One region of the Peribacillus sp. NPDC097895 genome, then DNA from elsewhere that is predicted to be linked to it. Evidence: riboswitches for the same ligand, from Rfam matches in the RefSeq annotation. Region 1 holds a riboswitch; each other region holds the start of a gene.

Evidence for each region. A riboswitch is a leader RNA that binds a small molecule or an ion and turns the genes downstream of it on or off. The one in region 1 is predicted to bind cobalamin.
Region 2: linked by a shared signal. The riboswitch ahead of metE (5-methyltetrahydropteroyltriglutamate--homocysteine S-methyltransferase) and the one ahead of ACQKMH_RS11120 ((2Fe-2S) ferredoxin domain-containing protein) in region 1 are both predicted to bind cobalamin.
Region 3: linked by a shared signal. The riboswitch ahead of ACQKMH_RS14760 (ribonucleoside-diphosphate reductase subunit alpha) and the one ahead of ACQKMH_RS11120 ((2Fe-2S) ferredoxin domain-containing protein) in region 1 are both predicted to bind cobalamin.
Region 4: linked by a shared signal. The riboswitch ahead of ACQKMH_RS18555 (ABC transporter substrate-binding protein) and the one ahead of ACQKMH_RS11120 ((2Fe-2S) ferredoxin domain-containing protein) in region 1 are both predicted to bind cobalamin.

Annotation. Positions count from the first base shown of each region.
Region 1 covers NZ_JBNNSH010000001.1:2,316,510-2,324,397, reverse strand. Annotated here, with positions in the region: gene ACQKMH_RS11155 (class I adenylate-forming enzyme family protein) at 1-716, shown strand, start outside; gene ACQKMH_RS11150 (YozQ family protein) at 1,060-1,272, shown strand; gene ACQKMH_RS11145 (energy-coupling factor ABC transporter ATP-binding protein) at 1,361-2,206, opposite strand; gene cbiQ (cobalt ECF transporter T component CbiQ) at 2,225-3,001, opposite strand; gene ACQKMH_RS11135 (energy-coupling factor ABC transporter substrate-binding protein) at 2,988-3,299, opposite strand; gene ACQKMH_RS11130 (energy-coupling factor ABC transporter permease) at 3,301-4,044, opposite strand; gene ACQKMH_RS11125 (hypothetical protein) at 4,085-4,240, opposite strand; cobalamin riboswitch at 4,224-4,417, opposite strand; cobalamin riboswitch at 4,620-4,809, shown strand; gene ACQKMH_RS11120 ((2Fe-2S) ferredoxin domain-containing protein) at 4,961-5,326, shown strand; gene cobJ (precorrin-3B C(17)-methyltransferase) at 5,345-7,000, shown strand; gene ACQKMH_RS11110 (sirohydrochlorin chelatase) at 7,021-7,888, shown strand, end outside.
Region 2 covers NZ_JBNNSH010000008.1:3,583-11,470, reverse strand. Annotated here, with positions in the region: gene ACQKMH_RS24670 (ABC transporter ATP-binding protein) at 1-825, shown strand, start outside; gene ACQKMH_RS24665 (ABC transporter permease) at 874-1,665, shown strand; gene ACQKMH_RS24660 (ABC transporter permease) at 1,670-2,455, shown strand; gene ACQKMH_RS24655 (acyl-CoA thioesterase) at 2,498-2,974, opposite strand; gene metE (5-methyltetrahydropteroyltriglutamate--homocysteine S-methyltransferase) at 2,971-5,277, opposite strand; cobalamin riboswitch at 5,429-5,619, opposite strand; gene ACQKMH_RS24645 (potassium channel family protein) at 5,865-6,284, shown strand; gene bcp (thioredoxin-dependent thiol peroxidase) at 6,347-6,817, shown strand; gene ACQKMH_RS24635 (aminopeptidase) at 6,828-7,888, shown strand, end outside.
Region 3 covers NZ_JBNNSH010000002.1:694,766-702,653, reverse strand. Annotated here, with positions in the region: gene modB (molybdate ABC transporter permease subunit) at 1-545, shown strand, start outside; gene ACQKMH_RS14785 (hypothetical protein) at 707-1,198, shown strand; gene ACQKMH_RS14780 (cold-shock protein) at 1,397-1,594, shown strand; gene ACQKMH_RS14775 (hypothetical protein) at 1,662-1,826, opposite strand; gene ACQKMH_RS14770 (flavodoxin domain-containing protein) at 1,941-2,360, opposite strand; gene ACQKMH_RS14765 (ribonucleotide-diphosphate reductase subunit beta) at 2,350-3,402, opposite strand; gene ACQKMH_RS14760 (ribonucleoside-diphosphate reductase subunit alpha) at 3,449-5,746, opposite strand; cobalamin riboswitch at 5,884-6,064, opposite strand; gene ACQKMH_RS14755 (manganese-dependent inorganic pyrophosphatase) at 6,358-7,287, shown strand; gene ACQKMH_RS14750 (hypothetical protein) at 7,381-7,527, opposite strand; gene ACQKMH_RS14745 (SulP family inorganic anion transporter) at 7,608-7,888, opposite strand, start outside.
Region 4 covers NZ_JBNNSH010000003.1:468,665-476,552, forward strand. Annotated here, with positions in the region: gene cobD (threonine-phosphate decarboxylase CobD) at 1-379, opposite strand, end outside; gene cbiB (adenosylcobinamide-phosphate synthase CbiB) at 354-1,319, opposite strand; gene ACQKMH_RS18545 (heme ABC transporter ATP-binding protein) at 1,316-2,788, opposite strand; gene ACQKMH_RS18550 (FecCD family ABC transporter permease) at 2,781-3,848, opposite strand; gene ACQKMH_RS18555 (ABC transporter substrate-binding protein) at 3,811-4,782, opposite strand; cobalamin riboswitch at 4,955-5,129, opposite strand; gene ACQKMH_RS18560 (polysaccharide deacetylase family protein) at 5,217-6,080, opposite strand; tRNA gene ACQKMH_RS18565 (tRNA-Arg) at 6,344-6,417, shown strand; gene ACQKMH_RS18570 (hypothetical protein) at 7,164-7,328, shown strand; gene ACQKMH_RS18575 (DNA topoisomerase III) at 7,394-7,888, opposite strand, start outside.

The DNA.
Region 1 (7,888 bases):
ACGGCGCGTCACCAATTTCACAAAAGCGCCTTAAGGAAGCTTTTGAAGTATTCGGGCCTATTATGCGCCAGCAATACGGCATGACAGAGTGTAATATTGTCATTACTAGACTATCGAAAAGCGCTCATCTATGGGCTTATCATAACAATTCGGAAATTTTGAAAAGCTGTGGAAAACCGTGCATTTTTACCGAAGTTCGACTGATTGATGATGAAGGAAATGATGTAAAACCATCCGAGCTTGGTGAAATTATCGTAAAATCACCAGCAATGATGGCGGGCTATTATCAAAGACCTGATCTGACCCAAAAATACATCCGTGATGGCTGGTTCTACACTGGTGATATTGGTAAATGGGATGAAAACGGTTACCTTTTCATTGTAGATAGGAAGAAAGATATGATCATTACAGGCGGGATGAACGTATATTCTTCAGAAGTGGAACGAGTGGTGAATCAGCACCCTTCTGTTGCATTAGCTGCCTGTATAGGTGTTCCACATCCAGATTGGGGGGAATTAGTATGTGTCGTTGTATCTCGGCGAGAAGGGATGAACTGTACTAGTGAGGAATTAATTGATTTCTGCAAACAAAGAACTTCTAAGTATATGGTTCCAAAAGTAGTCTATTTTCTTGATACGTTTCCATTAACGCCGATTGGGAAAATTGATAAGAAAGAAATAAGAAAGATGTTTGCACAAGGTATTCTAACCATCTAGAAGAGGTTATCTTAATACAAGGTCTGCCCAAACTATTCTATTCCTTCGTTTGAAATGAAAGTGTTTTTTATATGCTTTTGAAGGAAGGACTGTTAAAAGAGGCAGAACAAGGGTAAACGGCAGATGTCAGTCATCCCGTCAAGCAAGGGCTGATTCAGTCTTCATTATGCTTACAAGTAAAGTCCTTGAGAAGGGATGTTACTTGTAAGCTTTTTTTCTTTTCCTTCCTTTTTTTATCATTATTGAATATTGCCTCGTTTTTTACACAAAATACCTTTGTCTTTATTACCTGCTGTCAATCAAAATCTGACATGTTGAAATTTGAAAATTAGGAGTGAAAACAATGGATAGCAAGCAATCAAAAAAAGAATCTTCGGAAATTGCCGGAAGAACATATGATGTCAGTGATTATAAACGGGAAGATACATTATCCTCAGGACTGGCTACAACCCACGAACAAGTCTCGGATACTTATGCGGAAGGCGAGATAAAAGCAGTCGTTGATGATGTAAACGGGAGAGATATTGAAATTGAAAAAGAAGGATCTAAGGAATAAAGGAAATGAATAGATTTCTGATATTTTAAAGATATAACGACTAAATCCCCAGCTTGTTGTATGATGAAACAAGCTGGGGGATATGTAATTAATAAATACTTACTGTCTCCATTTTTTGAAGCAACTCTTCCTTCGTTCTTGGAGTAAGGTCCCTTGCTGCGGGTATCTTTGATTGATTAAGGGCTTGAAACATTTCAAATACCCATGGTTTCTCCAGATGTGCCTGAAGCAAAACCTCCTCATCATGAAAAACAGATACAGGATCTCCTTGGTATATGACCTTGCCATCGTTCATGACAATGACTTCATCAGCCCATTGGTAGGCTAAATTAACATCATGTGTGGATAAAATAATCGTTTTGTCCGGTTGATGGATACTGTCCAGCAGAGCCATGATCTGTCTGGAGAAATAAGAATCCAATCCAGCAGTAGGCTCATCCAAAAGCCAGACATCTGGTTCCATGGCGAGTATCCCTGCAATGGCGACACGCTTTTTTTGTCCTAAGCTTAAAAAATGGGTGGGCCTGTCTTTCAACTCCGTTACTTCCGTTTGAGCCATCGCCCATTTTACTTTCTCCTGCACTACATTTATATCCCAGCCTAAATTCATCGGTCCAAACGAAATATCCTGTTGAACATTAGCGGAAAAAAGCTGAGAATCGGGATCTTGAAAAACGATTCCGACTTGTTTTCGTAAGGATAATAATGCTTTACGGTCATATTTCATTTTCTTGCCCTTAAATCTGACTGTTCCTCCAGTAGGCTGTAAAAGACCATTTAAATGGAGGAATAGAGTCGATTTACCGGCTCCATTATTGCCTAATAATGCAATTTTTTTACCTTGTTGAATCGTTACAGATAGATCCTTTAAAGCGAACGTCCCATCTGCGAATCGGTGGGTGAGGCCTTCTATATTAAAAATATGCTCTTCCATTCTTGTATTGCCTCCAATTTACATATATCCATAAATAAAGATTAAGCTTCCCAGTATGACAAATCCGATCAGCCAATTGCGTGAAGAATAGGTGTAAGGATCATCGATATATGTAAGGCTCTCCTGATATCCTCTGGCATTCATGGCCATCGTCAATTGCCCAGAGCGCTGGAATACTCCTAAAAATAAGGATGAAATCAGTAAACCGAGAGATCTAATGCCTTTTTTTATCGAACTATACCCAAGTCGGGAGGACTGTGATCGATGAATGGCTAAAGCTGTATCTAAAAAAATAAAAATAAAGCGATAGGTCAATTCTATTAAATCGATCAATAGGGAAGGCACCTTCAGTTTCCGTAGCACGGATAGAATGACAGTGATGGGGGTCGTTAAGGTTAAGAAATATAAGCAGCTAATACTGCCCAATACGACAGAAATCAAATTGATCACCAAACCAATGCTGTCATCGCTGATGAATATTTGCCAATTTCCGACCTTCCAGGACCACCATATATTCGATATTGAATTCAATTCACTTGTGAAAGACAAAAGGATCGTAAGTGTACCGGATAATATAAAAAAACCTGGTAATAAGAGTAATTTAAGATAATAAGTGAACGGGATTCTTGCCGCAAAAATGATTAAAGCGCTCATTACCGTAAACGTGATAAGTGAAACCTTCATATCCCTTACCGTTAAAGAAAACAGTAAAAGGGAGAGTGAAAAAATCATCTTCTCCACTGGATGTACATCCTTTAGCCCATTGAAATAGGCATACTTATCAATGAGTAGCATGCTTGGATTTTTCGGGCGTTTCTTGTTTGTTTTGCTTATTTCTTTGCCTCATTACGCCAATGAAGTATCCAATGAAACCGGCTCCGATTGCAGCTTGCAGGGCAAATAATAAGCTTTCGGTTTCTGCACCTGGCGGCTCCCAAATGCTATTGAACCAAGGCTTATATTCTGGGTGGATTTTATTGATGGCATCTTTAGCCTCCCCGTCAGCACCTCCAAATTCCGTACCTTGTTGGGTGATTAACGGTATAGTTGCAAGAATGACGACCAGGAAAAGCAGAAGTAAACTTTTTTTCATGTTAACGGACCTCCTTGGATAAAACTCGCAGCAATTTCAATTCGCCTAAATTGTATTTTTTCAAAAAATTCATCACGACGACTGTCAATAATCCTTCGCTGATTGCCAAGGGGATTTGGGTAAGGGCAAAAATCCCTGCAAATTTAGTGAATGAAGCCATGAATCCTCCTACCTCGGATGGAAAAGCAAGTGCAAGTTGGACGGAAGTTACCACATACGTTCCTAAATCTCCAAAAGCGGCTGCCAAGAAAACGGCAAGAGAGAAAGACCAACCCAATTTAGTTGCACCCTTGAAGATAAAGTACGCAATGAACGGTCCGCATACTGCCATGGAAAAGGCATTGGCTCCTAATGTGGTCAATCCTCCATGAGCCAGTAAAACAGCTTGAAATAATAAAACGATGGAACCGATGACACTCATGGCCAATGGACCAAATAATATGGAACCCAAACCAACTCCGGTAGGGTGTGAAGAGCTACCCGTTACGGACGGAATTTTTAAAGCCGACAAAATGAATACAAATGCTCCTGATAATCCGAGCATCATTTTGGTTTCTGGGTTTTCCTTTACTTTCAACCTAATGGAGCGATATCCCAAGATTAAAAATGGCAAGGTCACAGCCCACCAGAATATGGCCCATTCAATCGGTAAAAAGCCCTCCATGATATGCATGGCCATTGCACGTTTTGGGACAAAAAACAGTAAAATGACAAAATAAAGTATCTTCCAATTGATTTTTTTCATTCTTTCTCCTTTCAACACTCATGATTTTCTGTCCAAAGCTTTAGAAGAAAAGCGGTGCCCAACCTAACATAAAAAGCACTTCTCTCAAAAGAAAGAAGTGCGTAATGAACAGGAATTTGCAGCATAAACCAACCATGGGCCATTCTGCCTGATCCGCACACCCATCCTCGTAGGCTGAAACAGTTTCACGCTTCATGGCAGGTCTCCTGGCTTTGGTTCATCATCCTGTTACATCCTTCCCATCTCATTTGACAGTGGATGAATTACGGTAACAGGACTTCCCTTTACAGTGGCGGGACCGCGCCGGATTTACACCGGCTTCCCTTTTAAGCTGAATCCCGAGAAATTCAGCACCATAAAACATATGTAATTATATTGAAAATTCTCGTATAGTGTATCATAAAGAAATAATTCCAGCTATACTCTATTTTTTTTTGCCTTGAGAAACATAGGAAGGAAAGGCATGGGAGCTGGATTAAAACGATTAAACTTTTCTAAACAGTCCGAATAAACTATTGAATTTTGCTAAAGTTGTTATATGATAGATAAAGTTAGCTAGAATTGTATAATAAAACCAAATATTTCATTTTAAAAGTGCTCTTGCATGAAAAGGCAAGGGATAATAGGGAAATCGGTGAAAATCCGATGCAGCCCCCGCTACTGTAAACGCTGATGAAATTGTCGATGACCACTGGCTGAATGCCGGGAAGGGACAAAGTAAAATGATGCGTAAGCCAGGAAACCTGCTTTTAAAATCGTATAATACTTTTCGGAGGGAAAGGTAGAGGAACTATGACGATTTTGGGAGATTCTGCATATTTGCAGAGTGCTTCTCTTTCATATAGTTTTTTTAAACCTTAACTCTAATGTTAAGGTTTTTTATTTTGCCTTTTCCCTGAACTGGAGGAGAAAGAAGATGACAACTTGGAATTTGCAGGGGACAAACTCGCATCTGTTGATTTGTAATGGGAGCAGTTGCATGAAAAAAGGCGGAGAAGAAGTGACCCAAGCCATTCGCGATGAAATTACTTCAAAGGGATTGGATCTGAAAATACATACAACGAGGACTCGCTGTAACGGAAGATGCAAGGATGCCTGCGTTGTGATTGCCTATCCCCAAGGGAAATGGTATCGAGTGGATTCCCCAGACTTTGGTCGGCAGATTGTGCGGACTATTGATGATGGGGAGTTTGTACCTCAAATGATTTACCAATTTACTGATGGGGAAATGGCCCCAAATCCAGATTTTCCTGCTCATACAGGTATTTCAAAGAACAAATAAGTAAAAGGAGATGTCTTAATGAGTACAAACGGTAAATTATTCGTCGTGGGCTTTGGTCCAGGGAATTTTGAACATATTACCAAACGTGCTGTTGAAGCCCTTCAAGAAAGTGACTATATCATTGGGTATAAAACTTATGTTGAACTCATTCAGGGGCTGCTTACAGATCAAACGATTATTAGTACGGGAATGACTGAAGAAGTATCACGTGCACAGGAAGCAGTCAAACAAGCGGAGTTGGGAAAGAAAGTAGCTGTAATATCCAGTGGAGATGCTGGTGTTTACGGAATGGCTGGATTGGTTTATGAAGTATTGATTGAAAAAGGGTGGAAAGAAGAAACGGGGGTAGGCATTGAAGTCATTCCTGGTATTTCTGCCATTAATTCATGTGCGTCTTTACTTGGGGCACCTGTCATGCACGATTCGTGCACCATTAGCCTCAGTGATCATTTAACTCCATGGGATCTTATCGCTAAAAGGGTGGAGGCTGCTGCAATGGCTGATTTTGTCATTGCCCTTTATAATCCTCGAAGCGGCAGACGGACAAGGCAAATAGTTGAAACACAGAAAATTCTGCTTCGCTACCGTTCACCCGATACACCTGTCGGGTTGGTGAAAAGTGCATATCGCGATCGTCAGGATATTGTCATCACGAATTTAAAAGATATGTTGAATCACGATATTGGAATGCTGACCACCGTCATTATTGGGAATTCATCTACCTTTTTATATGACGACAAAATCATCACACCAAGAGGCTATCAAAGAAAGTATACGTTGAATTCGGAAAAACAAACATTGAAGCCGCATCAGCGTCTGCAAAAAGAAGCAGAACCGTGGGCATTAGATCAAGAAGCTGGTTCCATACAGGAATCCTTCACCGAGTCTGTCGGAGGAGTTGGATTACTTACAAAAGCACCAGAAAAGAAGCTCGCTTCCTTTGAAATGGCCATGGAAGCCCTGTCAAGAGTCAAGGGTCAAACCGTTCAGCAATCCATTAAGCCGATTGTTCAGCAAAAAATGGAGTCGGTGTTTGAGCTTGCCGTCAGTCCAGGGGTGGCGAATAAACAATTCACTCCCAAACAAATGATGACACTGGCGGAAGTTGTCGGGGAAAAGGGAACGATGGAATACACGCCAAATCATAAGATCGTTTTAAAGATTCCGACAACGGATCCGGAGAACATCACTTGGAAATTACAATCAGCAAACTTTCTATTATCACCTATTGGAGATGTATTGACATTAAAAGCGTGTGATTTCTGTGATGGTGAAAAAACCGAATCCATTCCTTATGCAGACGAAATACAACGGGTCCTTGGGGGCATGAAATTGCCTAAGGAATTGAACATCGGTTTTAATGGGTGTGGAATGGCTTGTTATAGCGCCGTGATGGATGACATCGGGATTGTCTTCCGAAAAGGGAAATTTGACTTATTCCTTGGAGCTAAACCGGTTGGAAGAACAGCCCATCCAGGTCAGCCGGTTGCGGAAGGCATTGATCCGGAACAGCTTGTTGCCTTGATCACGGACATTGTCGAAGAGTATAAGCAAAATGCCCATCCAAATGAGCGTCTGTTTAAATACTTTAAACGTGCCAAAAAGATTCAGAGTTATTCTTATCAGGACATTGCTCCCAAAATACACATAGAGCCTGCGCCTTGCGAAGACTAATTTTAAGAGGGGGAAAGTAAATGAAAGCAGTATTATTCGTAGGTCACGGAAGCCGCTTGGCTTCAGGAAATGAAGAGGTCCTCAAGTTTATTGAAAATATGATTCCGTCAATGGATGATGCCTACTTGGTTGAAACGTGCTTTTTGGAATTTGCAAAACCAAATATATCCAAAGGCATTGAAAATTGTGTAAACCGGGGCGCTACGGAAGTTATCGTCATACCGATCATTTTGTTGCATGCAGGACATTCAAAATTACATATCCCAGCTGAAATAGAGGATGGGAAAACCAAGTATCCAGAAGTGAAATTCACATATGGTCAAACCATTGGGGTCCACCATGATGTTTTGACAATCCTGACAGACCGTCTTGCGGAAGCTGGATTCGATACAGCCTCTGAACACCCCGAGACAGCAATATTGCTGATTGGCCGAGGTGGTAGTGATGCTGATGCAAATAGTGATATCTATAAAATTTCACGATTATTGTGGGAGAAGCTAAACGTGAAGTGGATCGAAAGTGCATTCATGGGTGTAACGGACCCACACGTTGATGAAGGCATTGAACGATGCATCCGGTTAGGAGCAAAAAAAATAGTGATGCTGCCATACTTTCTCTTCACGGGTGTGTTAATGGAAAGAATGGAGAATATGCTTAAAGGCTACCAAGAGAAATATCTTGACCAAGAATTTATTTTGGCGAAGTATTTTGGGTATCATCCAACCTTACAAAACATCCTCCAAGAACGTGTAACGGAAGCCAGTGAAGGCAGATCAAGCGGGGCGCGTGATATGGAAAATTATCGTCTATATGTTGAGGAACATGGACATGCGCATCATCACCATCACCATGATGAGGAACATGGCCATCACCATCATGACCAAGATC
Region 2 (7,888 bases), on a different contig from region 1:
GCAGGAAAATCGACCACGATCAAAATGCTGACGGGCATTTTGGAACCAACAGCAGGTGAAATCACGGTAAATGGCATGAACCCACATAAAGAAAGGGAAAAGTTCACGCAGACAATCGGGGTCGTATTTGGTCAGCGGTCACAGCTTTGGTGGGATATTGCCGTTCAAGAATCCTTCAGATTGCTAAAAAAGGTCTATAAAGTAACGGATGAACAATATAACGATCATATGGAACATGTCATCAAGACGCTCGATATCGGTCCTTTGCTTGACAAGCCAGTGCGTAAACTCTCGCTTGGGCAGCGAATGCGCTGCGAGCTTGCGGCAGCATTGATCCACAATCCGCCTTTGCTGTTCCTGGATGAGCCGACAATAGGCCTTGATGTACTCGTGAAGATGAAGATTCGTGAGTTCCTGAAAGAAATCAATGAGAAATACAATACGACAATCCTTTTGACCACCCATGATTTAGGGGACATCGAGGCATTGTGTGAGCGTGTAATCATGCTTGATGAAGGACAAATCATTTATGATGGGGAATTGCAGAGTTTGAAAGATAACTGGGCTGAGGAAAAACAGATCCATTTTCAATTTATCGAGCCAGTTGCCTTACAGGAATTGCGGTCCTTACCGCTCCCATTTGACGCAAACTGGGTTTATGATGAGAAAAACCAAACGTACATTGCTCTGTTGAAGGAAGAAAGTGATCATATTTCACAGCTTGTTTCAGCTGTCGTATCTCATTTTAAAATAAAGGACATCAAAATTCATGAAACGTCCATCGAAGAGATTGTTCGAAACATTTACGAAGAAGGCACTGTCTGACTCTCTTATCATTAAGAAACAACGTGTCTATCAAGAAGGGAGAGGGCCATGGGGAAGTATTTAGCGATGATTCGCATGCGTTTTTTGATGATGCTTGCGTATCGAACGGATTATTATACAGGCATTTTAATTTATAGCATTAATATCGGTGCTTATTATTTCTTATGGAATGCGATATATGGAGAAAAAAGCTCCATTGAAGGACTTTCAAGTATGCAGATGACCACCTATGTCGCGGTGGCTTGGATGGCACGTGCCTTTTATTTCAATAATATTGACCGCGAAATTGCCACTGAGATAAAGGACGGCAAGGTCGCCATTGAAATGATCAGGCCTTATAACTATTTAGGCATGAAAACGATGCAAGGACTTGGGGAAGGGATATTCCGTTTCTTCTTCTTCTCGATTCCAGGCATGCTGCTGGTGGCTTTCATTTTTCCTATCGAATTGCCGCATGAGCCGGCAACGTGGGGGATATTCGCCATTTCCTTGCTGTTCAGCTTCATCATCAATACACAAATTAACTTATTGACGGGAATCACTACTTTTTTCTTATATAACAATGCTGGGTTGATTCGGGCTAAAAGGGTCATCATCGATTTATTTTCCGGTCTGTTGCTGCCCATCAGTTTCTACCCGATATGGGCGCAGGAAGTGATGAAATACTTGCCATTTCAGGGGATCAGTTATGTACCAAGCATGATTTTTACGAATGGGTACAGTTCAGGCGAAATTGGCATGGCACTATTACAGCAGTTAATTTGGGTCATCATTCTCATTATACCGATTCAGCTTTTATGGATAGTCGCGAAAAAACAGCTGATTGTTCAAGGGGGTTGATGGGATGTTTTATGTATCGATGTTTTTTCAATATGTGAGTCAGTATATGAAAACAAGATTACAGTATCGAGCCGATTTCTTCATGGAAATCCTATCTGACCTGCTGAATCAGGTCGTGAATCTGGTATTTATCTTAGTCGTTTTTGGACATACACAATTTTTAAGCGGTTGGAGCCGTGAAGAAATCATATTCATATATGGATTCTTCCTTATTCCATTCGCCCTTTTTTCAGCCTTTTTCAATATCTGGGATTTCAATGATCGCTATATCGTCAAAGGGGAGATGGACCGGATTTTAACAAGACCGATACATAGCTTATTTCAAGTCATATTAGAAAGAATCGAGCTTGAAGCGTTATTTGGTGTTGTGACCGGTTTGATTATAATATTCTATTCAGGGATTAAATTGGATCTGGAGCTTGCATGGTATGATCCGATTCTTTTCATCATTTTTGCAATAGGAGGGGCCCTTGCTTATGCAGCCATTTTCGTTGCAATAGCAAGCATTGGGTTCTGGTCTGATGCGAAAACTTCCATCATGCCCATGATGTACAATATCGGGAACTACGGACGCTATCCTGTTGATATTTATAATAAGGTCATTCGTTTTGTTCTTACATGGGTGCTGCCATTCGCGTTTGTTGGTGTGTATCCTGCATCTTATTTCCTTAGAAAAGAAGAGTGGTATGCATATGCATTTGCCACTCCTGTAATCGGGGTTGTCTTTTTCATGATATCCGTTTTCATATGGAATCAGGGAGTGAAGAGATACCGCGGGGCAGGGAACTAAAAGAAACCCCTTCAACAGTATTCATGTTGAAGGGGTTTTTGTTTAGTTCCGTTTTTTCTTTCTTTCAATATATCTTGCTTGTGCTTGAACAAATTGCTGCTTTTCCTCTTCCGATTCGGGAATGACCTGAGGTACGTTTGTCGGCTTACCATCTTCATCGATGGCCAACATCGTTAAAAAGGCACGTGCCGTAAGCTGTTTTTCACCTGTTAATAGGTTCTCACGCTCCACTTTGACGAATACCTCCATTGATGTGCGATGAGCACAGGTGACATATGCTTCAAGGTTGATCGCATCCCCTGTCTTGATGGGGGCCAAAAAATCAAAAGAGTCGCTTGAAGCAGTCACAACGGGTTTTCGACAATGGCGCATAGCTGAAATGCAGGCTATTTTATCAACATAGGCCATTACTTTCCCGCCAAAGATGGTATTGTGATGATTTGTATCCGGTGGAAAAACAAGGTCGGTTAAAAAAGTCCGTGACTGCTGTGTTGGGTGGGCAGTGTTCTTCTCGATCATTTGCCTGTTGTTTTAGATAAAAGGTTTTCACGGACGATTTTTGCTGCTTCGACCATGTTTGTCAGGGAAGCGACGGTTTCCGGGATACCCCTTGTTTTCAGGCCGCAGTCGGGATTGATCCAAAACTGGTCTTTATCCAATACCTTGATGCCCCGTTCAATCATATCGACCATTTCTTCCACTGCCGGCACACGCGGGCTGTGAATATCATACACACCCAGGCCAATACCCTTTTCATACGTTTTTTCCTCGAATGCGGAAGCAAGCTCCCCATGGCTACGGGATGTTTCGATGGAAATGACATCGGCATCGAGGGAGGAGATGACATCCATGAAGCTGTTAAAGTCGCAATAGCACATATGCGTGTGGATTTGGGTTGTATCCTCCACGCTTGAAGTGGATATCAAGAACGAATTAACAGCCCAGTTTAAATACTCATCGCGATCGCTTTTTTTCAATGGCAGGCCTTCTCTAAGTGCAGGCTCATCAACCTGAATCATTTTTATTCCAGCGGATTCCAATGCAATGACTTCTTTTTCCAAAGCGAGCGCCAGCTGGTAGCAAACATTCTCCCTGGAAATATCATCACGGACAAATGACCAGTTCAAAATCGTTACAGGACCTGTAAGCATTCCCTTTACCGTTTTCTTCGTCAGTGATTGTGCGTATACACTTTCCCTGACAGTCATGGGCTCGATGAAATGGACGTCGCCGTATATGACTGGAGGCTTTACGCAGCGAGACCCGTAAGATTGTACCCACCCTTTTTCAAGAAAGACGAATCCGCCTAACTTATGGCCGAAGTATTCAACCATATCCGTCCGTTCGAATTCCCCGTGAACCAAAACATCCAAACCGATTTCTTCTTGGATATCGATCCACCTGCCGATTTCTTCGTTTACGAATGTTTCATATTGCGAAGCGGTCCATTCTCCTCGTTTAAATTTCCCGCGTGCTTGTTTAACTTCAAATGTCTGCGGAAAGCTGCCAATCGTAGTGGAAGGAAGAAAAGGCAATTTGAAAAAGTCCTGTTGTTTTTGATAGCGCTCTTTAAATGGCAACTGACGTCCTGTGGTCTTGGATTTAACCTTTTCGACATTGGATTGTACACTTTTATGATTTCGTGCACTTGAACTTGCTAACGTTTGAACCGCTAATTTATTGGCGCCCACTTTTTCGGCGATAGCATCTAAACCTTGGTTATTTCCTTTGACCAAGAGTGTGATTTCTTCAAGTTTCTCATCTGCAAAAGCAAGGGCCTCTTTCACTTCTTTGGCAATCAGAGTTTCATTGCGGACGGTCACCGGGACATGAAGCAGGGAACAAGAGGGCTGAAGCCAGATCTGGTCTTCGGCTACTTTTTTCTTAAGCGTCTCGATCAAATGGATCTTTTTGGATAAATCAGAAAGCCAAATGTTCTTTCCATCAATCACACCTGCACCAAGCACTTTGTTCTTCGGGAAGCCGAATTCTTCAAGATTACTAAGATTCTTCCCTTTATCATGTACAAAATCAAGGCCGATCCCCTGTACTTGTAATTCAATCACCTCTTGGTAGTGTTCCACGGCATCAAAGTATGTTTGCAGCATGATGTTCAGGCTTGGTGCTGCTTCATTCAGTTTTTCGTAGAGGTATGCAACGGTTTGCATATCATCTTTGGAAATTGATGAAACAATGGAAGGTTCATCGATTTGAACCCATTTCACGCCTTCTTGCTCCAACTCTTGCAGAATTTGCGTGTATAGCGGAAGCAAACTCAGGATGATGCCAGGAATATCTTCTTTGTTGAAGCCTTTGGAAAGGGAGATGAAGGTATAAGGTCCGATTAACACGGGCTTCGTTTCAATCCCTAGCTTTTCCTTGGCTTCCCGGTATGCAGCAAGTGGTTTATTTTCTGTTAAGTTCAGCTGTGACCGTTTTAATTCCGGGACGATATAGTGATAGTTCGTATTGAACCATTTCGTCATTTCTGAAGCGACTTCATCCTTGTTACCGCGGGCCATGGAATAATAAACGGAAAGGGGAACGGCGCCGCCTTCATAAGCGGAATAACGTTCAGGAACAAGACCGAACATGACTGACATATCTAGCATTTGATCATATAAAGTGAAGTCATTGACAGGAATGATATCAATTCCTTGATCTTTCTGTTTTTGCAAATTGCCCAACCGGATGGCTTCTAGTTGTGCCGTAAACTCCGTTTCATCGATTTTCCCGGACCAGTAAGCTTCCAATGTGCGTTTCCATTCACGATCTTCACCGATTCGCGGGTACCCTAAACTACTACTTTTCAATATTCTCATCCTCCTGCATTCTTTAATTTGATAAAACAACAAAAAAAGCACCCCTAACCGTCAAAAAGAGAAAGTTAGAAATGCTTAAAATAAAGAGGCATGAAAAATGCCCCTTACAATTATAAGGTCCCTAACACCTCCCTATCTCCCGTAGGTTAAAACAGTGTTGTTGAAACAGGCAGGTCTCCTGACTTAGGGAATATCATTAGCGCAAGCCTTCCCAATCCTTAAGATCAGTGGCATATGGATGGCGCTAACATTCCCATTACAGTGGCGGGACCGTTCCGGAATTACACCGGGCTTCCCTTTTAATCCTAATGAAAATTAGGAACCTATTTCCACATATGAAATTTCATAAAACCTGCTCGATAAGCTGACTGCAGGCACTAAAAATTTATAAAATAAAAACTATTATAAAAATTTAGACAATCTTAACATATCCGACTTGGATGGTCAACAAGGAAAAAGTTCTCAATCCGACAAGAGCGTATTGGATGTGGGAGTGTTAACTATGAAGTCAGTCCCTAAAAAAGAATATATTGTTTGGACAGGGAGTATGTATAAAGGAAGTGGCGTTTTGAAATGGGGCGTGGGGAATGACATTCTACATCTTGATTGCAGGAATCATTTTTTGCATGGTGATGAGCATTCGGACGTTATTTCTTGTTGAGTCGGGAGGAAAGAAGTTTTCCTTAGAGGATCTGCTGTGGCTTGGCAATTTATATGCGACGATATTAGTTGGATTTGCATTGATTTATTTATTATACGAGCTTCAGAATCATTCGGTGATTCTTGATATGGGCAATCGTTTGGACGGCACTTTCTATGAACAGCTGAAGACTTCTTTTTATTTTAGTGCGATGACGATGTTTTCAGTGGGGTATGGAGACATAGCCCCAATAGGCATGGGAAGGATGATAGCTACGATTCAGGCCTTCATCGGGTACACGCTCCCGGCAGCGTTCGTGATTCGGACGGTGATCGACTTGGATCAGAAAGATAGGAAGGATAAATGAAAGTTGTGTTTCTTTCGATTATTGGGTACTCTTACCATAATGAAAGAAATGGAGGGTTCAAAATGACTGTAAAAATTGGCGAAAAAGCACCTGATTTTCAACTCACTGCAAACAATGGTGAGTTAGTTTCCTTATCGGATTTTAAGGGCAAAAACATAGTTTTGTATTTTTACCCAAAAGATATGACACCAGGCTGCACGACGGAGGCTTGTGATTTTCGGGATCATAATGAGCAGTTTGAGGAACTGAACGCCGTCATCATTGGGATCAGTCCAGACCCGGCAGCACGTCATGAAAAATTCATTGAAAAGCATGGATTGCCTTTTTTGCTGCTAGCTGATGAAAATCATGAAGCTGCTGAATCATTTGATGTATGGCAATTGAAAAAGAACTTCGGAAAGGAATATATGGGCATTGAACGTTCAACTTTCCTGATTGATAAGGAAGGCAAGATCGTCAAAGAATGGCGTAAGGTTAAAGTCAAAGGCCACGTTGAAGAAGCTCTTGAAACTCTTCGCGACCTCGAAAAATAAGGGACAGGCAATGAAGGATGAGCGAATAACGAAGCTTGCTGCCATGCTGATTCATCATTCGATACAATTACAGCCAAAAGAGAGAATCCTCATACGGGGCCATATCAACACGAAACCATTGTTGAAAGAGCTGATTGATGAAACATACAGAGTCGGTGCTTATCCATATATAGAACTCGAAGACGATGAGATAAGCCGGCATTTGTTGCTAGGGAATGTGAAGGAACAACTTGACACCTCTTCTGAATGGGCTTTGAAGAAGTATACCGATATCGATGCGGTCATCATCATCACCTGTGAAGAAAATGATGCGGAAATGACTGAAGTCCCCGTTGAGAGGCACCGTCTTCAAGGGGAGGCCATGAATTCTTCCACTCTTTTTTATGTAAACAACCGACGGTGGGTGTTACTTAATTATCCTACCAACGCATCAGCGCAAAAAGCCGGAATGAGCTTTAGCAGGTACGAAGACTTCCTTTTGAACGTATGCACAATGGATTACGGGAAAATGGAGGAGGCACTGAAACCATTAAAGCAATTGATGGAACGCACTGATAAAGTCAGGATCAAATCACCAGGGACGGATTTGACCTTTTCTATTAAAGGTATACCGGCAATCATATGTGCGGGAAAGAAGAATTTACCCGACGGAGAAGTGTTTACGGCACCTCTAAAAGAGAGCGTCAATGGAAGGATAACTTTCAATACACCTACAACCTATGAAGGAATCACCTTTAGTGGCATAGAATTAACCTTCCAAAAGGGAAAAATCATGAAAGCCACTTCCGATCAACACTCTAAAATGCAAGAAATCCTCGATATTGATGAAGGGTCCCGTTTTATCGGGGAGTTCGCGATTGGAATCAATCCATACATATTGCAGCCTATGGACGATACATTGTTCGATGAGAAAATAAGCGGAAGCCTACACTTGGCTCTAGGACTTGCCTATAATGAAGCGGATAATGGAAACCGTTCATCGATACATTGGGACATGGTCTTAATCCAGCGGCCCGAATATGGCGGCGGTGACATATACTTTGATGACGTCCTGATCAGAAGGGATGGCAT
Region 3 (7,888 bases), on a different contig from region 1:
AGAAATTCAAGGGAAGAGTCCTGCTGGAAACCGCATTTTTATTGCCGCTTGTTCTGCCACCCTCTGTCGTAGGTTTTTTATTGATTGTGATTTGGGGTAAAAATGGGGTGCCAGGCCAATTCATTGAAATGGTTTTTAACCAGCCGATCATGTTCACGTGGTGGGCGGCAGTCATTGCATCTACCGTTGTAGCTTTTCCGCTTATGTACCAATCCGCTAAAACAGGCTTTGAGGGAATAGATGAGGAAATAGAAAATGCAGCAAGGGTTGACGGGGCCGGCGAGTGGAGATTGTTCCTGAGTGTATCCCTTCCGTTGGCGGTCAAATCCATCGTCACAGGTGCCATATTGAGTTTTGCACGTGCATTGGGGGAATTCGGGGCGACACTCATGTTTGCCGGAAACATTCCAGGAAAGACACAAACCATACCAACCGCGATTTATATTGCCATGGACTCCGGGAATATGACATTAGCTTGGCTGTGGGTTGCCGTGATCATTGTCCTTTCATTCATTATGCTTTTTGTCGTGACGTACATTAAATGAATGGTTTCTCTCCTATATCCTTATGAAAAAATGAGGTGCGGCGTCTATGTCTTCTTTATGAGGGTAGCCGTTTTATTATAGCGGAAGAGGGAGATTATTGTTTCTTATCAGTCTGTGTTATAATCGACAAACAATATGATCTAATGAAATGAGGAAGAAATTTGTTAACATTTGAAGAAAAATTGAGCATCATTGAGACTTTTCCGGAATTACAGCGAAAGGACGTTTCATTGGGGCGTGTGAACTTTCATTATCCAGGGAGTGTCCAGGAGAAAAAAATCGTCGTTCAGCACTTGCATCCTAATGGAAATGGATTCGTTTACGCAGGGCATATCAGAAAAAAAGACACTGACCGTAAAGGGTTTATTAATATACGTGACTATAATGAAGCAGAATTAAAGGAATTGATCCAAAAAAGCATGGATTACCTATCCGAACCTCCGATTGAAATCGAAGAAGAGGAAAACGAGTTCGCTAGGTTGGAAGGAACGTGGATTGGTCAAGAAAAACAAGAGCTTTCTCTTATTAGAGAAGATCAACTCTGGAACGTGTACTCTGGTTCGAATTTGGAGGAGTGTTTCGAGAGCCCGATCGAGGCGGAGCGCTACTTACTTGACGAGGGTTTCCGTCAAAGCAAGAAGCGGAAAATGTAGAATTTTAGGGTAATTTGTCGGTTGATTTACTGTTATAATCTTGTTTTTTTTTGATTTCCCATGATATAATATGGGTAATTATTTTTGTTCGGTATAAGTTTGATAGAAGGATTTACTGTTATAGGATTCCTCTTGAAACATTATCCAGAACCAAAAATAGTAATAAAATGGATTTTTCCAAACACAGGAGGAACTATCATGGTACAAGGTAAAGTAAAATGGTTTAACGCAGAAAAAGGTTTCGGTTTCATCGAAGTTGAAGGCCAAGACGATGTATTCGTACATTTCTCAGCTATCCAAGGCGAAGGCTTCAAAACTCTTGAAGAAGGCCAAGAAGTTTCTTTCGAAATCGAGCAAGGCGCTCGCGGACCACAAGCAGCTAACGTTCAAAAATAATTGAACGCTTATAAAAAAGACTCCGATTTTGGAGTCTTTTTATTTTTCGTTAAAAGGGAAACATCGATTAATCCTCTTTTTTACTGGCCATTTTCTTTAGTACTTCATCCAATTTTTCTTCAATCCGTTTAGAACGATTAAAATGACGTGACAGGTATAACACGATGGATATAACGAATATGACAAGTACTAGCATAAAAAGTATAGGTAGTAACTGAGTGATATTAGCCATGAATATCTCCTTTTTCCCTTCATTATACTTCATGTTTAATCGTACTATGATATAGGCAGCTAAAGTTTTTATAAAACGATTGAAAGGGATATGCGAAAACGCATATCCCTTCAGTCAGTTCTGGAATAGTGAGGCGAACTTCTTAAGTCGGGACAAGTCTGATTCTTGATACATCTGTTCTATCTTCAATGTCACCAATAACTGGCTTTGGGCAAATAACATGTCCCGGAAATGATCGACTGCCCCGCAAAAATGATTATAGTTGGTTTCACCAGTTCCGAAGACTCCCGTTTTCAGATGAGCAATAGGCAGCTGTTCAAGTTCTTTATAAAGGGCTGCTGATTTAGCAGGCAGCTCTCCATTTCCCCATGTATATGTACCAATTATCAATGCTTCATAATCCGGCAATGTACGTAAATCGAATTCATTCATTCGATATAGTTCGGATTCAGGTAATAGGGAGGCGATGGCTTCAGCAAGCGCTTTTGTATTGCCGCCGGCTGAATGATAGACAATGGCAACTTTAGAGCTCATCGAATCCATTGCTGGCATTTACTTGACTGTATGTCCTGGACTTCTGCTCGAAGAAATCGGTTTTGGTAAGGCCGATGGATTCATCATCGAATGTTTTGATCCATGGCATCGGGTTCTCGCTATACTCTTTATACAAGTTCTCAAGTCCTAGCATGCGCAGCCGTTTGTTGGCGATATATTCGATGTATTCATTGAATTCTTCCAAATCGAGATCGGCCTTGGTTTGGATATCTTCAAGCATATATTCAGACCATTCCTTTTCGAGTTCGACGGCTTTTTCAATCGTTGTATAGATGAATTTCGTGTTTTCTTCATTATTTAATTCAGGATATTCATACATCAAGATTTGAACGAGCATTCCTATGAAATCGAAATGGACCATTTCATCACGATGAATATAGGAAATCATCGTAGCCGAACCGGTCATTAGGTTTTGGCGCCCTAAATTATAATAGAAGGCGAATGCCAAATAAAAATATATCCCTTCGAGGTTCGTTGAATGGATCAGAGCCTCGAATAAATGCTGAGGGCTTGGATCATCTACAAACGTTTGGTAGGCATCCACAATAGGCTGATTGCGCTTAATCACTTCCGGATGTTCTTTAATGCGGTCGAAAAGCTGTTTTTGCTTGCCTACCGGAATCAAGGAAGCCAGGATATAGGAATAAGACTCATTATGGATGGATTCCTGCTGGGCCATGTTTGCGAGGATAGCTTTTGCCGCCGGATCCTTGATGTACCGAAGGATTTCTACTAAAGTAGGCGTTTGAAGACTGTCCATTCCAGCGATCATCGTAAGGATATCAAGAAAAGCATCCTGGATATCCTCGTCCAATTCGCCCCACTGCTTTTTATCCTGAATCATGTTCACGCTCGAAGGCTTCCAAAAGTTATTGATGAGCTGTGTATAAGTATCATAGAATTTTTCATACTGGATATCGTTCCAAAGGAGAAAGCCTGAGGCTTCTCCTTTGAATACGCCGGTCGCTTTAGTTGGATGCGTAGGTTCGAGCATCCGAATCTTTTTGATATGATTGTTCATACGTGAAAACTCCTTTAAGAATAAATTACTGGGTCTTGATCAAACGTTAACTTGAACAGCTTTCACAAGCATTGTCATATTCGGAAGAAGTCGAACGAACATAATATGTTGATTTCAACCCGCTTTCCCAAGCCGTTAAATGGATATCTAATAGAACCTTCGCTTTGATTGTGTTGTGTACATACAGATTAAAGCTGATTGCTTGGTCAATATGACGTTGACGTGCTGCATTTTGCTTGATGCTTTCCAGTTGGTCCAAATTAAAGCGCGTCTTTTTATAATATTCATACGTGTTTGGCGTCAATCCTGGTGCTGTCACCTTGAATTTGAAGTTTTTCTTTTCTTCATAAAATTCAATTTCATACAAGGGATCGATGCCATCCGTGGAATTACCGATTTTAGCGGTCGATGAATTGGGGGCGATGGCCATTAAATATCCATTACGGGTCCCATGTTCCTGTACGTTTGCTTTTAAATCAATCCATTTTTGATCCGTATAGTCACGCAGTTCGAAATATTCGCCTGTATGCCAATCCGATCCTTCGAAATATGGATATGATCCTTTTTCCTTGGCCAACTCATTGGATGCCTTGATTGTTAAGTAAGCGATCTTTTCGTATAAAGCATCGGCATATTGAACAGCCTCATCAGATTCCCAATAAATATTCTGGGTAGCAAGTAAATGATGCCATCCAAATGTTCCTAATCCAATTGCCCGGTAACGTTTGTTCGAGATGGATGCCTGCTTGACCGGAAGATTATTCACATCAATGACGTTATCCAGCATCCGGATCTGAATAGGAATCAATCTTTCCAAAACATCACTGCTCACCGCACGGGGCAAGTTAATGGATGAAAGATTGCAGACAACGAAATCACCGCTTTTACGAACCACAACGACATCGCCATCTTCCGTTTCGTATTCATCCGTGATCGTCGAAGGACTTAAGTTTTGAGCAATCTCTGTGCAAAGGTTAGAACAATAAATCATACCCTTATGTTTATTCGGATTCTTCCGGTTCACTTCATCGCGGTAGAACATATATGGGACGCCTTCTTCTAATTGGGAAATCATGATGCTTTTCATGATTTCCATCGCATTGATTTTTTCAAAGCTATAATTTGGAAGAATGCCATTTTCTGCTGCCTCAACGGCAAGTGCGTAATGTGTCCTGAAGCTTCCTTCACCTTTCTTCTCGTCATAAAGATCTTCAAGTGAGAATCCAAGTGTTTGCTTGACGGTGTGCGGGTCGAACAGATACCATTCTTTTCTGTCGCGTACAGCCTCCATGAATAAATCAGGTATGCATACACCTGTAAAAATATCATGGGCTTTTAATCTGTCGTCCCCGTTTTGCGTCTTCAAATCAAGGAAGCTCAGGATATCTTTATGCCAGGCATCCAAGTAAATCGCGATGGCACCTTTACGTTGACCCAATTGATCGACACTGACGGCTGTCTGGTTGAATAGTCGAATCCAGGGAGTCGTACCGGAACTATTTCCAGAGAAGCCACGGATATCAGAACCAAGCGACCGAATCTTGCCTACATAAAGTCCGACACCACCGCCGAATTTAGATACTTTTGCAGCATCGTAGTTAGATAGATAGATGCCGTCAATGGAATCTTCGATGGCATCGATAAAGCAAGAGCTTAACTGTCCATGTGTTTTACCGGCATTCGATAGTGTAGGGGTCGCAACAGTCATATAAAGATTGGACATGGCCCAGTAAGCTTCTTTTATAAGTTGCAGGCGGTGCTCCGTTTTTTCCAATCGCATGATTTCCATCGCAATGATCATGAAGCGCTCTTGAGGCAGTTCATAGACCTTGTCTCTTTTTGGGCGGGCTAGGTAGCGATCGTTTAATAAGTAGATGCCTATGTAAGAAAAAAGTTTATCTCTTTCCGGGTCAATCATCGAACCCAATTCCTCGATTTCAGCTTTCGTATAAGAAGCTAGCAGTTCTGATTTATAAATGGGATACCGCTGGCCATCTTGTAGTTGGGAGAGCTCCGAGATCAGTTCATAAAATGGGCCATAACTCTTGCCTTCATAACCTCGATTGGCTTGCGCATCCTTATACATTGTATTCAACAGTTCTGCAGCAGCAACGAATGTCCAATCGGGAGCATCGATATCCACACTTTCAAGAGCGAGCTGAATCAGTTTTTTTGAAGCCTGTTCTTCGGTTGAGTCACTTTTGCGATCAAGCCATTTAGTAAAACGCTTTTTGAACTTTTCCATATCGAGACGACCTTCGAATTCCTTCGATAACATTTCAAGCTGGATGGAGCTCGTTTCGGTATCATTTTCGCTTATAATAGAGTTATATGTTTGAGTCATTAATAATCCTCCTTGTAAAAATCCGCTAAATAAAAAAACCGCCCAATGAATTGAGCGGATCAAACGATAGAATAAAAGAGCCATGAAAAAATAGCCATTAAACTATCGTTTCATCATCTCAATCCCCGAAGAATAAGAAACGTGAAAAAATCAAGGCAGGTCTCCTGACTCATGATCATCCTACTTTGAGTCCTTCCCGTATAGAGAGCTATACAGTGGTTTTCTCATTTCGTCACATTTACAGTTGCGGGGACAGTTCCGGGTTTGCACCGGATTCCCTTTTCAGCCATCACTGGCACCTTGGATTATAAAAAATTCTATATATAGTTATTAGCATTGTTCGTGTAATCAATATCTAGTATTTCTGCTTATATTATCGTAAGCCATATACGATGATAATTCAACTAATATATTTGAGAAAAACCAACCCTTATCTATTGACAAAGTGAAGGTAGAGGGAAAAGGAATGAAAGATTTTATTGGATAATGGACAATTCAAGCACTGAATTTACAGGATTTTGTGTTAAAATAAAGTGTATTGTAAAGGTGGCTCTCCTTTATTGCGCTGAGGGGATTCGCGGAAAAATATTTATGAAAAAGGAGATAAAATCTTGGAAAAAGTATTAGTTTTTGGACATAAAAACCCGGATACAGACACAATCTGTTCAGCAATCGCTTATGCAGATTTGAAAAAGCAACTAGGTATCAACGCTGAACCAGTTCGTCTGGGTGAAGTGAATGGTGAAACTCAATTTGCGTTGGATCAATTCAATTTCGAAGCTCCTCGTCTTGTGGAAAAGGTGGCAGGGGAAGCGGATGGCGTGATCCTTGTCGATCACAACGAACGCCAGCAAAGTGCTGAAGATATTGACCAAGTCCGTGTGCTGGAAGTTATCGACCATCACCGTATCGCTAACTTTGAAACAAGCGATCCTTTATATTACCGTGCGGAACCAGTTGGCTGTACGGCAACTATTTTAAATAAAATCTATAAAGAAAACGGAATTGAAGTCCCTAAAGCAATTGCAGGACTTATGCTGTCTGCCATCATTTCTGATTCTTTATTGTTCAAATCCCCGACCTGCACAGAGCAAGACGTTGCAGCAGCTATGGAACTGGCTGATATTGCAGGAGTCAATGCCGAAACATATGGCTTGGAAATGTTGAAGGCGGGAGCTGATTTAAGCGACAAAACGATTGCCCAGCTAATCACTCTTGACGCAAAAGAATTCTCCATGGGTAATGCTAAAGTGGAAATAGCCCAGGTGAATGCCGTAGATCCGAACGAAGTGCTTGCCAAGCAATCCGAATTGGAAGCAGCAATTGAAGAGGTCATCTCTATGAAGGAATTGGATTTATTCCTATTCATTGTAACGGATATCTTGACTAATGATTCTGTTGCCCTTGCTCTTGGAAAAGCTGCGAATGCAGTGGAAAAAGCATATAACGTTACATTAAACAATAACATCGCCGTCTTAGAAGGCGTTGTATCGCGTAAAAAACAAATCGTGCCGATTTTAACGGACACATTCAATAAGTAATAGAGAAAAAGGGGTGCTTTTCGGGCATCCTTTTTCATGTGCAAAAAAAAAGACTCAAGCACTCCCATATAATGGTGTTTGAGTCTTTTTATCTTAATTCAAAGAATCCTTCTCTTTTTCATAGGCGATGACAATCAGTTCTTTATTGGCTTCCTCGCCAAGTTTGCTTTCAAAGCTTTTCAGTTCATTCAATAAATCAGCTGACAGATTTGCTGCCGTATAATCCTGCTGGTATGTCATGTTTTTCGCTCCTTCAAAATAGTTTTCATGTATCTATTTTGTCGGTTTGAAACGTTTCTATTCAACAGAATTTTACTTTTTCAAGATATTTTACTTTCTGTAGTGGCGAGTTTCTCAAACAATAAGGAACTTTCGTGATCAAGACCTTGCACCTTGACGGGTGTACCGTGAAGCTGATATTTAAGAATAATCTTATCAACGGCACCGACCGCAGAAGCATCCCATATTTTAGATTGGGAAAAATCGATGATGATCACATCTGCTTTCTCCTTAGAATCGAACTTCGAAATAAAGTCCTCCACTGAAGCGAAAAATATTTGTCCACTGATACGATAAATGATTTTCTTACCCTGGCTGTCTG
Region 4 (7,888 bases), on a different contig from region 1:
CAAGCTGATGAAAATCGACCTCACACCCTGCTGCCAAACAAGCTTCTGCATATTCCGCAAACGCCGGCTGAATGATCAGCACCTTTTTGTTGGCCAACTTGTTCGCTACCAACATGATTATTTCTGCACCACCGTTTCCTACCAAAACGGCTTGCTCTGGAAGTGCTTCTTTTTTTGCAATTGATTTTGTCAGTTCAACGGCATGTGGATCTGGGTAATGCAGGATTCCATCGAAAAATTCTCTCCACCGTTCCTTTATACGTAAAGGAGGACCCAATGGGTTAATGTTCGCACTGAAATCAAGAACACTTTCAGGCATTTCAATTTCCAGTGCTTCATAAAGATAATGCGGATTAGAGCCATGAGTTGGTAATGACAAAAGTAAGCCCCCCTAGCCAAAGCATCAGTAAAAATAGAAAAGAAGACCGATGCATGATGGTAATCGATTTCGATATATGTTTTGCTTCTAATGGAACAATCGGAACTCCCATCCTCGCACGGTCAGAAACAACTCCTTTGTACATATTCAGACCGCCAAGCTGAACGCCCAAAATGGCAGCAACGCCCGCTTCACACCACCCGCTATTCGGACTTGGATGTTTTTTAGCATCTTTAATTAAAATCTTCCATCTGCCACCCAATCCATGATAGCTGGATTTCGAGCTAAGCAGCATCAGGAACCCCGTGAGTCGACTGGGTATCCAGTTCACGATATCATCGAGCTTTGCTGAAGCCCAGCCAAATTGAGCATATTTATCATTTTTGTAACCCACCATCGAATCACAGGTATTTATTGCCCTATACATCATCGCGAGCGGCGCACCGCCAATCGCAGCCCAAAACATTGGGGCAGTGACACCATCACTCGTATTTTCAGCTACGGTTTCTACTGTACCCCTGACTATTTCGGATTCATCAAGATCTGCTGTATCACGACCCACAATGTAGGAAAGCTTTAGCCTCGCTTCAGGAAAATCCTGTTCATTCAGCGGATGGCAAACTTCCAGCCCAGCTTGCTTTAAGCCTTTCTGAGCAATCGTAGTAGAGATGACAACCGCTTCCCAAAGTATACCCGCAAGCGGATGGATACGGTATGCTAAATAGACGGTTAGACCTGTAACCACTATCACCACACTAAGGACGATCATCAACATAAAAAGTCCATTACGTTTCTTGAATCTACCTTTATTGAATGCTCGATCCAACTTGCTTATCATCGTTCCAATCCATTTCACAGGATGCGGCCAATTTGGCGGATCACCTATTAATAAGTCAAGGAAAAACGCCAGCGTAACTGCAAAAAGGTGATGGTAGATCATAGTTCCTCAATCCGTTTCCGATTTTTCTTTATTGCTTCGACGGTACAATCATATACACCGCGGCTGATGAGCTTTCCTAGCGGAGTGATGGTGCCTGCATAGTGAAGCTTTTCCCCTCTTTGAGTGGCCGCAATCAAAATACTGTCAGTGGATGTTCCCGTTGCACATGTATTTGTCACCTTATCCAATACATGTAAATCATGAAGTGCCTTTACTTTAGCCTCGGTCGCGGTAACAATGCTGTGGATGAACGCCTCTTCTGCCAAGTGACCATTTACGAATATCCATGTGTTGATGGTTCCCGGAGTCGAAGTCCAAGAATGTCGGTCGGCTAAAGAAGCGTCGATGGCATTCCCCACTCCAGCCGTAACGATGATAAAAACCGAGAAATTTTCAACTCTTAATAACTTGAAAGCAACCGTATCGAGAAAGACCGCTGTCATCATCCCTACCGTTTCCTGAGGTTCAAAACCTTGCGTTCTTAAATATTCCGCCATTTCAACTAGGTGATCCTCGCAATTATAATCGCGATGGACGTGTCTATTCACGAAAGATCGATGCCAGCCCGTCCCCGAACCAGTCACTCCAGAAGACATCGTTCTTAGTGGGATCGGAGAGTTCAATTGAATCATTTCTGAACCAACTGTCAGATATGAATCATCGATTTCCATAGAGATAGAATCACTGCTATGCATTTCCGGAACGATGAACATTTGCGGTTTCGGAAGAGCGGGATGCGGATGTTTTTCGATCGTCGTCTGATATACACCCTGAATCCGGTCCTGTTGGAGCACTTCATTCGGCACATCAATAACTTGAATTTGCCCTTTTTCAAGCAACATAAGCCGATCACAATATAATCCAGCCAAATTCAAGTCATGAAATATTGAAATGACGGTTAACTCCTGCTCCTTTGCCATCTTCCTCATTAAATCAAGAAGATCCTTTTGATAGGAAAGATCCAAGTGATTCGTCGGTTCGTCCAAAAAAAGAATTTCCGGTTCCTGGGCAAGTGCCTGCGCCAGTAGGACCCGCTGTCTCTCTCCACCTGATAATCGGTCAAATTGAAGATCCTGAAAATCTGCCACCCCCGTTTGATTCATCACCCGTTGGACAATCGTTTCATCTTCTGCGGACCAACTATGGAACCAACCTGTTTGATGGGAATAGCGCCCAAGTGAGACCGTCTCTTTTACTGTATAAGAAAAAGCTAATGAGGAATGTTGAGGAAGCACAGCAATGACTTGTGCAAGTTGTTTTGACGAATAATCCTTCAAATCCCTTCCCCTTATTCGTATGCTTCCTCCCATAAAATCGAGCACCCCGCTGAGCATGCTTAAAAGCGTCGTTTTCCCGCTGCCATTTGGACCTAAAATCCCGAATAACTCCCCTTTATGTACGTCAAATGAGACAGAGTCCAAAACGGTTTTATTGCCATATCCACCTGTTAACCCTTTTACTTCAAGCATCCGCCCTACCCTCTCTCCGTCTCTTTAATAAAATCAGCGCAAATGCCGGTGCCCCGATAAGTGAAGTGATGACACCGATCGGCAGTTCCGATGGGGCTATGATCGTCCGTGCGACAAGGTCCGCCAAAATCAAGAATCCGCTTCCTATCAGCAAAGACAACGGAAGCAAATGTTTATGGTCAGGCCCCCAAATCCTACGGACCAAATGAGGAATGACCAATCCTACAAAGCCAATCGTCCCTGAAACCGCAACGGCTGCCCCTGTCAATATCGAACCAGCAATCAAGATCCACATTTTTCGCCGATGCACATTCACACCTAAGTGTTTTGCCCGGTCTTCCCCGAAAGTCATCGCATTCAATTCACTTGTATTCATGAGCAAGATCAGTGAACCAATGATAAAAAACGGCAATATGATCGCGATATAATTCCAACCACGCATTGAAACGCTGCCCATGAGCCAGCCAATGATTTGTCTTAATTCCTCGCCCGTCAACGCAATCATCAAAGAAATGAAGGCACTTAAAAACGAGCTGAAAATGATTCCGGTTAATATAATCGTTTCCACTTTCATCGATCGATCCATTTTTTTTGCAAAAGCCAATACACAGAAAATCGTGATCACGGAACATGAGATACTCAATACCGGAAGCGTATATAAACCGATGAATGGCAGTGATATATTCAAGAATAAGGTCAATACAGCTCCGACTGATGCTCCTGATGATATACCTAATGTGTAAGGGTCAGCGAGCGGATTCCGGAGCAGTCCCTGAAATGCCGCACCTGCAATCGCAAGCGAAGCACCAACCAAACCCGCAAGCAATACACGCGGCAAGCGGATGTTCATCACGATATTCGTCAGCATCACATCCGGATCAACGGAAATCGGTAAATGAAAAATCTCCTTGCCGATTATTTGTATAAGTACGGGAATCGGTACTGGCACCGAACCAAAGGAAATGCCAATCGTACAAGCAAAAAGTAAAAATAATAACGCAATCAAATAAGCAAACGTCCCTTTATTTGTCAAATACGTTCGGATAGACTGATTTGGCAAGTTCCTCTACTCCCTCTATTAAGCGTGGACCGGAACGGGTCACCAAGTCAGAATGGACATCAAAGATTTGGCCATTCTTAACAGCATTTACGTCTTGCCATCCTTTTCTGCCGGTCACTTCACTGATTGGATCTTTTGTATAATAACCATACGTTGTAATAATGACATCCGGATTTGCAGCAATCATCGACTCTTCATCAATTTTTGCCCAACCGTCCAATTCAGCCGCTGCATTTTTCGCTGAAATCATTTGAAGCATTTCATTCATGAATGTATTTTTTCCAGGTGTATATATTTCCGGAGACGGCGAAACCTCCACTAAAACGGTCTTTCTATCCGCTTCCTTTACGGATTTGGCTTTTTCAGATATAGCCTTCAGCTTCGTTTTCATATCGGTAATGATTTCTTTTGCCTTATCATGTTCTCCTGTTGCCTGTCCAATCATATCGATAGACTCATACACTTCGTCAAAGCTTTGTGCATCATTAACTACAAGGACATCTATTCCAGCATCCTTAATCTGCTTTAATCCCTCACTTGAATTATGGGCACTGGATGCATGGGCAAGAACAAGATCAGGCTTTAAGGAAACAATCAACTCCGTATTCATTTCCATTCCGCCAACTTTTTCGATTTCTTTCGTTTCTTCCGGGTAATTATCATTGTCGGAAACACCAACAACCTTTTTACCCAAACCAAGAGCAAATACCACTTCCGTATTACTTGGTATCAACGTAACGATTTTCTTCGGTTTTTCTTCTATCGTAACTTTTTCACCCGTTGCATCTTTAATCGTAATCGGGAAAGCTTGGTGTTGAGCATGATTCGTTTGCTGCTTTTCCGTTCCTTCATTAGATCCCCCGCTGCAACCAACGATCATACCTGCAGTCAGTAATAACACCAGGATCAAACCAAAAATTTTCTTCATTTTCATTCCTCACAATCTTTTCATTTATTTTTTCCACCCTATGAAATAGCGCTTCCTTTAAACGAAGATGCGCATCAAAACAAAAAGCATCTCCCGTTAAACGGAAGATGCTTGTATGGCAACAATATAATTACGGACTCTTTAGGGTCTGCCACACACCTTCCCATCCGCGTAGGTTATAGGTGTACGAATCTTGGCAGGTCTCCTGGCTCATGGTCATCGTCAACGGCACCTTCCCATATCTCATACAGTGGTTCACAGCCGTTAACTCCCATATACAGTGGCGGGACCGCGCTGGCATTCAACCAGCTTCCCTTTTAAGTCATTAAGACACCAAATCGCTCATATGTATATAATTTTCACTGCTTTTCATTATACACCATGTAAGAATCTATTATTATATGATTTTTCTGACTGGCTCCAAGATGCCCCGTCCCTCTTCAATGATTTGTAGCATTTTCAATCAGGGACGCAAACCCACCAACCGATAATCCGGGTGAAATCCGAACGCGATGCAGGGCATACATTCCTTGATCACTGGAAGCCCCGCCAGGTTCGGTCGTAACGGCCATCTTGTATCCAGCTTCTTCCGACAGCCTGAGACTCTCTTCGTTATACCGACCAACTGGATACGAAAGTACTGTCGTGTCCTGATGGAGGATACGATCGAATAAATCCTTTGACTGGACCATTTCGACTTCTTGCTGCTCTGGGGTCATGCGGTTTAGCTCAAGATGGTTGATCGTATGACTTTCGATGGAAATCCCATTCCTGCTCATCTCCAGCATTTGACCTTCCGTCAGGTGATGACCTTTTTCAATGGATTTCCCAATCATGAAAATGGTCGCTTTCATGTCATATTCTCTTAATATAGGAAAAGCCTCCGTGTAGTTATCTGTATACCCATCATCAAAAGTAATCCAGACACACTTTTCACTTGGCATTCGATTTTCGGTTAAAACGTGAAATGCTTCATTAGGGGATAATGTATGGTATCCATTTTCCCGAAGCCAAGCCATTTGCATTCGGAATTCCTCTTTTGGCACCCGAAGGTTATTACCTTCAGATATGCTATGATACATCAATATGGGAAGCTGAACCGTGGACTCGGCCCTTATCCAGTTCCTTGTATCGATTTGTTCAGGATTACCTTCGTCCTCCGAATCCTGTCCGCCGTCACTCTCCGCTGCTGCAACTACTTCAATATTATCTTCCGCAATCGGCGCAGCCGTCTTTGTACCTATGTCCTCTAAAACCCCTTGTGAGCATCCAGGTAAAATTAACATCCCCAGCAACGCTGCCATGCTTAAAACTCTGTATTTTCCCACTATCATTCTCCTATTTTTTTCTAGCATAATAGTACCAGAAAACTAGTGAATAATAAAGTATCCCAATTAACGAAAAAAAAGGAATATAAAGAGTTGGTACCCATCCTTGTCAAACTTTATTGGACTGTACATTATCACCAGTTAAGCTTTAATGATGAAATTTTTTCATAAGTACAAGCTATTAGCTTGAAAAGTTTGCCTATAAGAAATATAATAAATAAGTCGTCGACTTTTTATATGTCCCAGTAGCTCAGCAGGATAGAGCGACAGCCTCCTAAGCTGTAGGTCGTAGGTTCGATTCCTATCTGGGACGCTAATGTATGGAAGACCCTGTTATAATCCGGTTAAAGCCGGTTTTATAGCAGGGTCTTTCTTTTGGCTTAACTGAAAATGGCTGTATCACGTATGTCGGATGAAAGCACTTCTGAACATTGGAAACAATGGTGATCTATTCACTAAAAGTTTTCATTGTTTGGAGGTGCTTTTCTTTTCGGTTAAAAAAATGGTAAAACGTGGAAAACATATAAAAGAACGAAATCACACTCGTGCTGAAGATTACGAGCATTAGATATTTTCCTTAGTGAAAAGATCGCTGAAGGTGTTAGAGAAAGAACGTTAGAAGAATACAAACGACATGTCAGAAATTTATCGGACTACCTATCCAAAATGCATTTTCCCTTTAAAAATATCATCGAGTTAACCTCTTCATTAATCAGAAAGTGATGAAGGAATGGGAACCGCGTATTCGCGAAATTACGATAGAATTGCTTGATCAGATCTCCAGTCGGCATGAAATGGACATTGTTACATCGAATATATCCTTTAATCTTTTTTGAAATAAATGTTTGAACTTGTCCCATCCGGGTATACAAATACTGTAAGACATTCTCACCAAAGGAGATGATGTGCATGATGAGTACGATCAGAAGCCAATGGAACAAAGAGAATGATGCAGCGGTGTTTAGTCCAGGTGATTACTGTTAGAGTCAATTGAAGAGTTAGATGATAATCAAAAAGGGAATTACTAGTCTTCTCACCCAAAGGAGGAGGATACTGTTCATGAGTATTTACAGCCAATGGAATCCAGAGAATGACGAAGCAATTTTCAGTCCGGGTGATCAAAAGCCATTCAGTACGCTCACACGAGTAAATTCGGATAAACACACACACACTGACAAAACACTTGAATATGAATTATATGGCACCGTACTGAATGAAGTTTAGTCGAAGCAGTGATATATAGAAAAAGAGCCCTTCACATTTATGCTAAACGTGAAGGGCTCTTTCTTTTATTTATCGAATTTCAGTTTGGCCAACGCATCCGCCAAGGCAGTATTGATCGGCTCTTCTTTATTTTGCTTTTTCATATAATTGGAGACTTCATTTTTTGATACTCTTTGATTTTTATTTTGTCCTCTTCGTTTATTGTAAGAAGAAAGTTTTTCATGAAAACCGCATTTACATGTGAATGTCTGTGCTTCTCCTTGACCGCGCATTTCCATCTTTTTGTGACATTGTGGACATCTTGCATTTGTTACACGTGAAACACCTTTTTTGTGGCCACATTCACGATCCTGACAGACAAGCATTTTTCCCTTTTTACTATTTACTTCAAGCATCAGCTTGCCGCAATCCGGGCATTTTGTTCCTGACACGTTATCATGCTTGAATTTTCGGTCACTATTTTTGATTTCATGAACGATGTTTTTTGCATAGGTGCGCATATCACCGATGAAAGCCTGTTTTGGTAGCTTTCCTTTTGCAATGGCCGTTAACTTTTGCTC